2 regions of the Anaerotignum lactatifermentans genome follow, and region 1 is predicted to be linked to the other one. Evidence: a T-box and tRNA genes for the amino acid it is inferred to sense, from the RefSeq annotation. Region 1 holds a T-box; the other holds one or more tRNA genes.
What was found. The T-box of region 1 lies ahead of proS (proline--tRNA ligase). A T-box ahead of a tRNA ligase gene usually reads a tRNA of that ligase, here a tRNA-Pro.

Region 1 (5,850 bases):
CACCAGCGCAGTTCTCCTGTGCCCATACGGTCGGAGTAAATCTTCCGGTTATCCTTATTGGCAAGTCTGCGTTCTTTCAGTCGTTCTGCAGGGATAGACTGCATGGTTTTGGTATTTTCACTGCCCCATGCGCTAATCCAGACATCAGAGGAGGCACAGGCGCCAAAACGGATATTGGGGCGTGCGTACTGCTCTGCTGTGCCATTTTTCAGTATGGTAGCATCTACATCAGGAATATCCACATAATACTCTACTAAAGCCCCCTTCGCCACTGCTGCCCGTGCTACTGCTTTGATAAAAGGCAGTGCACAGTCCTCAGCGGAAATGGCAACCTTATCTCCTGCTTTTACATTGGTAGAATAATTTACCAGCACTTCTGCCAGCTTTTCCAGTCTTTCATCTCTCATGCCCTTCACCTCACTCTACTACACACTGACACATTTTCATGGTCTGCAATGCAGCGTTATGGCTTTCCGGTGTAACCCCTGCACAGCAGGAAGGGTCTACGGTTACTTTTGCTTCCGGCAGTTTTGTTTTAATCAAAATGGCATTGGATACCACGCAAATGTCTGTGCAAAGACCGATGAGTTCAATTTCCACTTCATCCTGTCCAATGGTTTCAAAGTACAGCATATCCGCCAGTTCAGAAGAGCCGAATGTGCCTTTGTTCACGATGACTGCACCTTCCAGCGCCTTTGCCACTTTTTCATTGATCTCCCAGCCTTTTGTGCCTTCCACACAATGAACAACGGGCAGGAATTTTCCTTCCTGTGTTTCCAGATAATCGGCTGTATGGGTATCTCTGGTGGCATAGATGCAATCCTTGGGATATTTCTGAATCTTTGCCACTACATTGTCCACAATGGCTTCCGCTTCTTTTGTACCCAGCGCGCCATCAATGAAATCATTCTGCATATCAATAACAACCAGTAATTTTTTCATGTCGTATTCCGTCCTTTCGGTTCAAAAATAATAGGATTCTGTACTATTGTACCACGGTAAAAAATGGGTTTCAACCAAAAAGGATAGAATGATTTGACATGTGTATATACAACTTTTTATTTCTTTTTCTTCACAGGGCAGCAGAATTCCGTTACATATTCTGCCGGATTCTCTGTTTCTGCCGGACTGACATGATAAATCATAAAATAGTTGCCGTCCCAGTCATAACCATGCTCTGCTACCCAGTTCGCAATTGCCATTGTTACCTGTGTAATTTGTTCATAAGGTCCACGGAAAACAACCCCTGCATAAGTTACTTCCGGCAATTCTTCTGACCGCAATGGAAGTTTTACATTCATAAGAGAAGGGGTTGTCATTTGCACCGCAATATCCACATCACTTTCCCGATATTCCCCATCATAGAACACTGTCATATGCATAGCTGATTGATTTTGTGGAATATTCTGTGTCTGCATTTCTCTATGCAGCGTCTCCCATAGCAATCCTTCCACACTGTAAGAAGGAATCACATCTCTCACGGAAATCACATAATGTTTTGGCAATGTTTTCAAAGTTACTTCATAACCCATATTGATACCACCCTTTCGAAACCATTCCATAGTACTGTCCAGCAAACGAAGCTGCCCTTTCAAAATTTCCTGTTTTTGCAGTAAGTACTCCTTCTGTGCCTGCAAATATGCTTCCTGCGCATCTATGTCATGATAATGACTTAAAATCTCACCAATGGCATTGACACCAAACCCCATCTGACGCAAAGTTTGGATTTTACAGGCGTGCAGCAGCTGCTGTTCCCCATAAAAACGATAGCCTGTAACAGAATCTACGCTTTGAGGTTTTAATATGCCTGCTTCATCATAATGGCGCAGCATACGAATACTGATTCTGGACAATTTTGAAAATTCACCGATTTTTAACATGGTACCGTACCACCTTTCTGTTTCTTTCTGTGCACAAATACAGCATAGACCATTCCATCATGTGAGAGTCAATGCTTTTTTCCAGAAAAATGAAAATCAGCACAAAAAACAGCAGCAACGACCAAATGTCGTGCTGCTGTCCAAACTTACTTGACTTCTGTACCGCCCCATTCCACAACTGTGAAACCATTTCGTTCAAAAGGCTGAAATTCTTGTGGTTTCACTTCAATAGGTTTTTCCAGAGAACGGAATGCCATAAACACCCGCAGGACGCTGTCAGGTGCAGGCTGAATATCCAGTTTTGCCTGCTCTGTGTAGTTTTCCTGTTGGAAAGAAATCAAATTATAGGCATTTTCCTGCATAAAAGGCAGCCAGTAAACAATAAAGTCATTGTATTCTTTTGGTGTCAATCCCATATCAGAAAGGGTTTTCTGCAAAAATGCCGCCGTATCTTCCCCTTTTACCACAAATCCTTCTGAGAAATCCACCTCCAGCTGTCCATTGCCTTCCCAGAACAGATAGGAATATTCCAGCCCGTCGGCATGGTTGGTTAATGTGCCATCGGGCTGTGCCGTTACCTGCCAGCCACCGTCATAAGTGGGATAGGTGACTGTCAAATCTCCGGCATAGTCCAATTTTACAGAAACATCCATAGTTTTTTCAGGGTAAAGATAGATGACAGGTTTTCGATAAAGAGTTGGGTCATTACTATACACTTTTTTCGGCTGAGAAAGAACTTCTGTCACTTTTTCTTCTTCACACCAACCTACATCCATCCCCAGCAAACGGGTGATATCTCTCAGTTTATAAAAAGTATATCCATCAATGACATAACCATCTTCCACCAATCCAATTTTTGTGACATCTAAATCATTTAGCAAAACAGACGCAGATGAGGCATACGCCTTTTTATTCTCTGTTCCTACATCGAAAGTTTTATTCTCAGCAACATACTGATACTTCTCTTTCTTTCTTACAATCGTAATACTGTTTGTTTCCTTCTGATACTGTAAATCAAAATAGTGCATTTCATTTGTGGCATAGGCAGACACCATTTTTGCCATATCCCGCAGACGAAAATAGGTATACCCATCAATGTTGTAGCCTGGCATTTTGGTTTCGGTGCCATCCCAAACTACAGTTTGATGGACAGGCACTGCTATTTTTTCTGTTTTTTCCGCTGCAAAGGCAGTATTTCCCATCAAAAATACAGCCGCTAAACATAAAGCAAACCCTTTCATACAAATCCCCCTTTTCCGTTTTTACTACATCATGTCCCTGTTTTTATGTTAGCACATTTGCGCTACATCGTCATCACAAAATTCTTACGTTTTTCCGTCGGTTTTCCTTGACAGCACAAGGCATTTCGGTTTATCATAATAGCTGATATCGGCTATGACCGGGAATAGTACAAAAGCCCTTTGTCTTCAGAAAACAGGCGGTTGATGCGAGCCTTGGCAAACCTTTTGGAACCTGCCCCGAAAGCTCCGCAGGGAAAATGCGGCGTATTCCGGCGTTAACGGATTTCGAGAGGACAGCAATACGCGCTGTCAAGGAGGGTGGCACCGCCAATGATACCTTGGTCCCTTTGTGTGGGGACGAAGGCTTTTTTTATGGAAAAATGTCCCTCTGGTATCCGAAAAAACAGAAAGATTTTTATAGAGGAGGAAACACCAATGGCAAAAGAAAAGAAATTTGTAGAATCCATCACCGATATGGAGCTGGATTTCCCCCAGTGGTATACGGACGTTGTAAAAAAAGCTGACCTGACAGAATATTCTTCTCTGAAAGGCTGCATGATCATCCGTCCTTATGGCTACGCAATCTGGGAACTGATCCAGAAACAGCTGGATGAACGCTTCAAAGCAACAGGTCATGAAAACGTATACATGCCCATGTTCATCCCCGAAAGCCTGCTGCAGAAAGAAAAAGACCATGTAGAAGGCTTCGCACCGGAAGTTGCTTGGGTAACTCATGGCGGCGACAAAAAACTGGAAGAACGTATCTGCGTTCGCCCTACTTCCGAAACACTGTTCTGCGAACACTATGCAAACATTATCCAGTCCTACCGTGACCTGCCGAAACTGTACAACCAGTGGTGCTCCGTTGTACGTTGGGAAAAAACCACACGTCCTTTCCTGCGTACCATGGAATTCTTGTGGCAGGAAGGTCACACAGCTCACGCTACAGCAGAAGAAGCACAGGAAGAAACTCTGAAAATGCTGAATGTATATGCTGATTTCTGCCGTGACGTACTGGCTATCCCTGTTATCAAAGGCGAAAAAACAGAAAAAGAACGTTTCGCAGGTGCTGCACACACATTCACCATCGAAAGCTTGATGCACGACGGTAAAGCACTGCAGTCTGGTACCAGCCATAACTTCGGCGATGGTTTCGCAAAAGCATTTGGCATCCAGTACACAGACAAAGACAACAAACTGCAGTATGTTCACCAGACCAGCTGGGGCATGACCACCAGACTGATTGGTGCCATCATCATGGTACACGGTGACAACAGCGGTCTGGTACTGCCTCCTATGATCGCACCTACACAGGTTGTTATCATCCCCATCGCACAGCACAAAGAAGGCGTACTGGAAAAAGCTGGCGAACTGAAAGATAGACTTTCTTCCATCTGCCGTATCAAACTGGACGACTCCGACAAATCCGCAGGCTGGAAATTCAGCGAATACGAAATGAAAGGCGTGCCTCTGCGTCTGGAAATCGGTCCTAAGGATATGGAAAAGAACCAGGCTGTTCTGGCAAGACGTGACACAGGCGAAAAAATCATTGTTTCTCTGGATGAACTGGAAACAAAAATCCCTGAAATGCTGAAAGACATTCAGGCAAACCTGCTGCAGAAAGCAACAGAACGCCGTGATTCCAAAACATACGTTGCACACAACATGGAAGAATTTGAAAAAGAAATCAACGAAACACCCGGTTTCATCAAAGCTATGTGGTGCGGCGATCAGGCATGTGAAGATGCCATCAAAGAAAAAACAGCTGCAACCAGCAGATGTATTCCTTTCGAACAGGAAGAAATCGATACCGTTTGCGTATGCTGCGGCAAACCTGCAAAACACATGGTTTACTGGGGCAGAGCATATTAAGATATTAAAATAAAATCTGGTAATAAGCTGTAAAACAGATATTTTTTCGTTTTACAGCTTATTTACTTTCCAGATTGATTTTTTCGTTAATTGCAGCCATCACAATTTGAATGATCTTTGCTCATAATGCTCTTAAACAATTTATAAAGCAATCCTAGCAAAAACAGCAGTGACCAAAAGGAGGAATCTATATGATGCCAGAAGAAAAATCATTTGAAGTTTGGAACGATTATGGTGTTGAAAATTTTGACGAAATGGTCAACTTATTTGCAGCATTTTTAGATGACACCGAAAGCGAACAAGCAGAACAATTAGGAAAATGGGCGAAAAAGCATATCCAACCGATTGATTTTTCAACTACATATGATGATGATTTTGATACTGCATATGATTTTTATCATGCTCTGTTTGCAGAAGGTCTCCCATTTGAGGAATGCACTTTAAAATCTTTTTTAGCAAATTTTGATGTGGACACAGAAGGCGAATGGGCTGAATTTGCAGATTATTTTGATGCGAAGTATGGCTGGTCTGTATACGAAATTTCCCCTTCTGAGAAAACAGAATATGTTGAAGAACTGGAAAGTGATGAAGACTATGACATGTGGTATGAATCTTTATGTGATTGTGCAGATGATTACGAAGATTGAACATGAAAAAAGATACTAAGTAAATTTCCTTTGAGAAAGCACAGTTTTTTAAGTTCTTCATGGAAACAATGACGATTGTCTCCAGAAAAAGCATATTGTAAAAATAAAAAAGCTGGAAGCCTTTGTATGAACTGAACCCAAAAAGTTAGACAATATTTTCAAATTAAAATTGTTTAAGAAGCCAGAAGGGCTTGTTGTCTGTAAATTGCA
Region 2 (5,850 bases), on a different contig from region 1:
ACATCTTTTCCGAAACTGTCGAGTTCATCTTTTTTCCCGGCAACAACCAGCTGACCGGGTCCATTGTAGTTTACAGGGAACACATTGGGGTATTTTTCCGCTAGTGCTTCCACCTGTGCATTTTCCATTTTCATCACCGCTACCATAGATGCGGGATGTTCTTTTGCAGCTTTTCCCATGGCTGCCCCTCTCGCGCAGGCCAAACGGAACCCATCTTCAGGGCTGTAAGCGCCTGCAAAAGCCAATGCTGGGATTTCTCCCAGGGAAAAACCTGCCACAGCCTCAGGCACAATGCCTTCTTCCTGCAGTGCAATTGCTGCTGCGATGTCTGCCAGATACAGACAGGGCTGTGTATTTTCTGTAATTTTCAATTCTTCGGCTGTACCTTCAAAGCACTGCTGCAAAGTGCCGGGGCGGATTTCCTCCGCCCGAGCAAACAGTTCTTTTACGCTTTCGTTGTTTTCGTAAAAGTCCTTGCCCATACCGGCCTTCTGCGCGCCCTGCCCTGAAAAGACAAAGGCTATTTTACCCATTTTGCAGCTCCTTTCAGCAGTTCTTCCGCTTCGGTCGCGATTTCTTTCACGATTTCCGCTGCGGGCTGTTCTTTCTTCACCATACCGGAGATCTGACCTGCCAGGAAGCAGCCAGCTTTTGTATCGCCTTCTACAGCTGCTTTACGCAGTGCGCCAACGCCCAGTTCTGCCACATCTTCCGCTGTGGTTTCCGGTGCATATTCCACTTTCAGGAATTCACGGCTGAAAGGATTTTTCAGACAACGGCAAGTGTTGCCGCCAAAACGTCTGCCTGTGGTAACGGTAGAAATGTCAGTTGCTTTCAGAACCATGTCTTTGTAGTTCTGGTGCACACCGCATTCTTCTGCCAGCAGGAAACGAGTACCCATCTGTACGCCTACTGCGCCCAGCATGAATGCCGCTGCCATACCGCGTCCGTCACCGATGCCGCCTGCTGCCAGTACAGGAATGTTCACAGCGTCGCATACCTGAGGCACCAGAGGCATTGTTGTCATTTCCCCGATATGCCCGCCGGATTCGCCGCCTTCTGCGATAACAGCGGAAGCACCAGCTTTTTCCATCATTTTTGCTGCCGCAACAGATGCAACAACGGGAATGACGGTGATGTTTGCTTCCTTCCACATTCCCATGTATTTTTTTGGCATACCTGCGCCTGTGGTAACAACAGCTACCTTTTCTTCAGCCACGATTTTTGCCACTTCATCCACATGGGGGCTCATCAGCATGATATTCACGCCAAAAGGTTTGTCTGTCAGTTCTCTGGCAATACGAATCTGTTCACGCAGGTAGTCGCCGCCTGCGTTCATGGCAGAGATGATGCCCAGACCGCCGCCATTGGAAACGGCTGCTGCCAGTTTACCATCTGCAATCCAAGCCATGCCCCCCTGAAAGATGGGGTATTCAATGCCTATCATTTCGCAAATCGGTGAAACAATCATTTCTTTCCCTCCAATTAGTTCTGTTTGCTTTCGATCATTTTAACCAGATCAGCAACAGTTTCTACTTTGTTGTCGCCCATTTCGATTTCTGTGCCCAGTTCTTCTTCCAGGCTCATGAGCAGTTCCATAACGTCCAGAGAGTCGATCCCCAGATCAGCAAATTTTGTTTCCATTGTGATTGTGGAAACTTCACATTCCAGTTTTTCTGCCAACAGTGCTGCGATTTTTTCAAATACCATGATGCATTCTCCTTTTCTTCTTTAAAAAAATGATTTCGTCTTGTTCAGGGCAGCAAGCTGTCCCCAATATTTCCGCATGATGCGGACTTGTATATGATGCCTTTTCGGCTCATTACCATCTTACAATGCAGGCTGCACTTGCCAGACCGCCGCCGAAAGCAGGCAGCAGCAGCAGATCGCCTTTTTGCAGCATTCCCTTGCGGTTCATTTCATCCAGCGCAATGGGGATGCTTGCAGAGGAAGTATTGCCGTAACGGTCAATATTCACATAAAATTTCTCCTTAGGCACTTTCAGCATTACGCTTGCAAAGTCAATGATACGCTGATTTGCCTGATGTGGTACGATGTACTTAATATCCTCAAATGTCAGACCATTCTGCTTAAGCAGATATTTTGTATCGTGACAGATGGCGTTTACAGCAAACTTGAATGTATCCTGTCCACGCATATGGATATAAGGTTTTTTCTGTTCTCCTTCAAAGAAAGGAGATTTCCCGATGAGCTGGGGAATGTCGATGACATTGTTGCCGCCTTTTACATGGAATACAGAGTCCAGGTAGTTGTCACCTTCACCCAGAACCACTGCCCCTGCGCCATCACCAAAAATAACACAGGTGCTTCTGTCCTCCCAGTCTACGATACGGCTCAATCTTTCAGCGCCAATGACAAGGACTTTTTTCGCCTTACCTCTGGCAAAGAATCCTGCTGCTGTTTCCAGTGTGAAAACAAATGCGGAACATGCCGCGTTGATGTCCATGGTCATGCAGTCCAGACCCAGAATATTCTGAATCATACAGGAAACAGAAGGAGAAATGGATTCCCCGCTGACACTGGCTGCCAGGATCAGATCGATTTCTTCCTTTTTCACACCGCTGTTTTCCAGTGCTGCCAGTGCTGCTTTGGCGCCCATGTCTGCCGCCGTTTCGTTTGTGCTGACGTGGCGTTCTTTTACGCCGACGCGCTGCATGATCCATTCATCGTTTGTATCTACGATTTTAGACATATCATCATTGGTTACCACTCTGGGAGGCACATACATGCCCGTTCCCAATATCGAAAAACTCATTCTTTTTTCCTCCTGCAATATGCAATCTTTTGTGCTTACGATATTTAGTCCCCGTTTCGGCAAAAAGGTTACAGGAAATTGATATTTTTTTGCACTTTTTTCCAAACAAAAAGGAAACTGACTTTTTATCGTAGTAAAAGCCCCTTTGTTCCCCCGTCAGCCTCTTTTTCTCATCCGCATCCACAGCATCACCAGCAGGCACCAGGAAGCACAGACATAGGATAAAAACCCAATGCCGATAAGCATTCTTCTATGCCGCATTTTTTCCGCCAATCGGCAAAATTCCTGTTCTGCTGTGTTTTCTGCTGGAATCTGTCCCATTCCGGAGGGTCTTTGAGAAAATCTGCGATATTGTTTGTAATACTGACGACAATCGGGACAAGTCCGCAAATGCGCCGCCACACTGTTTTTTGTCACTGGATTTGCCAGCCCATCCTGATACAGGGTCACCAAGTCCATGACGATCTCACATGGCAAATTCATCTTTCAACACCTCCATCATTTTTTTCTTTGCGCGGAAAAAAATCACCTTTGCGGAATTTTCACTGATCTTCAGCGCCAGCGCGATCTGTGAAAAGGGCAGTTCCGCATAGATTCGCAGCAGCACCACATCCCGGTATTTTTTCGGAATTTCCTTTACCATGGCGCGGACTGCTTTTTCCACATATTTCTTATGGACATATTCTTCCGGGTCTGCATTCTGCGTATAATAGGTATTGACTACCAGGTCCAGATTGGCAGAATCCAGATGCAGTTTGTTGCGTTTGAGATATTTGAAATAAACATGCTTTCCGATGGATGCCAGCCAGGTAAAAACTTCGCACTCTCCGCGAAAACGGTGAAAGGACATATATGCCTGCAAGAACGTTTCCTGCGCCAGGTCTTCCGCCAAGGCGCGATCCCCGCACAGACGGTGCAAAAAAGCATATACTCTGTCATAATATGCTCGATAGAGCATTTCAAATGAATTCACCTGCTCACCCCCGTTCGCCTGTTTCGCATTACAGTATACCATAAGAAACATGGAAAATCCAGTAACTTTCTATGGCTTCTTTCGCAAATGGGCAGTAAAAAGGACAGATTTCGCTTTCTGGGGCAAAAAAAATTTATTTTCATCTTGACAATTTTATAAAAATAGCGCAAAATATTAGTGTTGTGTATCGGTGTGTGGCTCAGTTTGGTAGAGCGCTACGTTCGGGACGTAGAGGCCGCAGGTTCAAATCCTGTCACACCGATAGACCCGCCGCAGGCATCTGTTTGCGGCGTTTTTTATTGCCTAAAAACCCCCTGATTCCAAAGCCTGGACAGGGGTTTTTCTTTTGCCGTCTTTTCCTCAGCGGCACATATACAAAAGGGGATATGGATTCCCCTGCTCATCCAAATCGGTTCTTTTGTAAACGGAAAATCCCATATGCTCATAAAAACCAATAGCCTGAGGATTTTGCTCATTGACTGTCACCTGCTTTATTTTTTCATCACAATCTGCCCGTTCCAGCAGTTGCTTTCCCAATCCTTTTCCACGTTCCGCAGACGCAATGAACAGCATCTCCAAAGACCTTTTTCCGTTCCCATAAACGCCACAGGCTGTCCTGCTTTTGTTGCCATATACAAACGTGCCACCCCTTCTATGGCTTGCGGCACATAAGGCTTAATGCCGTTTATCTCATCATCAGACAAAAACAGATGGGTTGCTCTGACAAAATCCTCCCACACCGCCAGCAGCTGCTCCACCAGCATGGGCGTTCTTTCCTTTACTTCCATGATTTTCATATTGTTCTCCGCCATTCTCTCCATGAAAAAAGGAACCGTTCCATGGTTCCTTTTTCAACTTTTTATCATTCTTTTTCTGCAGCTTCAAAAATTTCTTCTGCGGATTTTTTGTAATATCCTGTGCTGTCTTCTGCAACAGTTGCCGCAATCTTTGTGCCATAGTACATACGGCAGGCTTCCGCAGCATCCATACGATGTGCCTTTGCCATCCGTCCAACGACATCAATGAGCAGTTCTGTTCTTTCTTCATAATGCCCATAAGTATCTTCTTCCGCATCTCTTTCCAGCGCCATCATCCCGTCGATCATGCCGATGTAAAAAGAGGTATCCATTTCCGGGAATTGGTTTCTGGTATCCTGCAGCAGCTGGATCACACCATTTTTGTCAAAGGCTTCAAAAACCTTATGTCCGGGAATGTTTTTTGCATAGCTGTAATATTCGATGCAGGAAACGATCATTCTCAATTCATCCATTTCTGCACGCTCCTTTCCTTCTGTATCATACCTGTTTTTTGGCAAAATTTCAACAGCCGTTTTCGTTTTTGCTTGACAAGTGACGAAAGAAAATGCAGTATGTTGTTATAAAAAGAAAAAGGAGCGATATGACATGATTTCTGTTACCATAGACGAAAGCATCAAAGAACGTTGTCCCGAAGCGGTACTGGGACTTTTGCAGTGCAAAGTTAATGTACATCCCGATGATGAAGAATTCCTTGCACTGCTCAACAGCAAGATTGCAGAACTGTCTGAAGTGGAACTGTCTCAGGCAAACAAACGGGACTACATCCAGTCCACCCGCAAAGCATACAAAGCACTGGGCAAAGAACCCAACCGCTACCGCAATTCCTGTGAAGCCATGTGCCGCAGAATTGCCAAAGAACGTGGGCTTTACTACATCAATAATGTGGTAGACATCAATAACTACCTTTCTATTCTGTCCGGTTATTCCACGGGTACTTACGATTTGGCACATGTTACTGGCGGCATCACCTGGAAACGTGCCCCCGAAGGCACCGCTTATCAGGGCATCGGCAAAGATGTGCTGAATATTGAGTTCCTTCCTGCCCTTTTTGATGAAGAAGGTCCCTTCGGCAATCCCACCAGCGACAACACCCGTGCCATGATTACCGACGACACCAAAGAAATCCTGCTTGTATACTACACCTTCAATGGCGGTCAGGAACTGGAATCCCTGCTGGAACTGTCCAAAGAACTGCTGGAAAAACATGCGGCAGGAACAGACTTTGAAATTCAGATTTTGAAATAAGATATTCTGAAATACAAAAAGATGGCAGATATAAAATC

Region 2: it encodes a tRNA-Pro, which carries the amino acid that the T-box ahead of proS (proline--tRNA ligase) is inferred to sense. The anticodon was not compared.

The regions. Positions count from the first base shown of each region.
Region 1 is NZ_JADCKK010000080.1:43-5,892, reverse strand. It holds gene INF29_RS13095 (aminopeptidase) at 1-407, opposite strand, end outside; gene INF29_RS13090 (cysteine hydrolase family protein) at 418-942, opposite strand; gene INF29_RS13085 (MerR family transcriptional regulator) at 1,059-1,880, opposite strand; gene INF29_RS14865 (hypothetical protein) at 2,027-3,121, opposite strand; T-box leader at 3,267-3,471, shown strand; gene proS (proline--tRNA ligase) at 3,557-4,993, shown strand; gene INF29_RS13070 (hypothetical protein) at 5,185-5,640, shown strand; partial or broken gene INF29_RS15415 (IS3 family transposase) at 5,814-5,850, opposite strand, start outside.
Region 2 is NZ_JADCKK010000005.1:6,404-12,253, forward strand. It holds gene fabD (ACP S-malonyltransferase) at 1-533, opposite strand, end outside; gene INF29_RS02135 (nitronate monooxygenase) at 521-1,468, opposite strand; gene INF29_RS02140 (acyl carrier protein) at 1,486-1,710, opposite strand; gene INF29_RS02145 (beta-ketoacyl-ACP synthase III) at 1,823-2,776, opposite strand; gene INF29_RS02150 (zf-HC2 domain-containing protein) at 2,933-3,259, opposite strand; gene INF29_RS02155 (RNA polymerase sigma factor) at 3,243-3,749, opposite strand; tRNA gene INF29_RS02160 (tRNA-Pro) at 3,938-4,011, shown strand; gene INF29_RS15195 (GNAT family N-acetyltransferase) at 4,110-4,322, opposite strand; gene INF29_RS02165 (GNAT family protein) at 4,241-4,546, opposite strand; gene INF29_RS02170 (DUF3791 domain-containing protein) at 4,612-5,019, opposite strand; gene INF29_RS02175 (B3/B4 domain-containing protein) at 5,153-5,812, shown strand.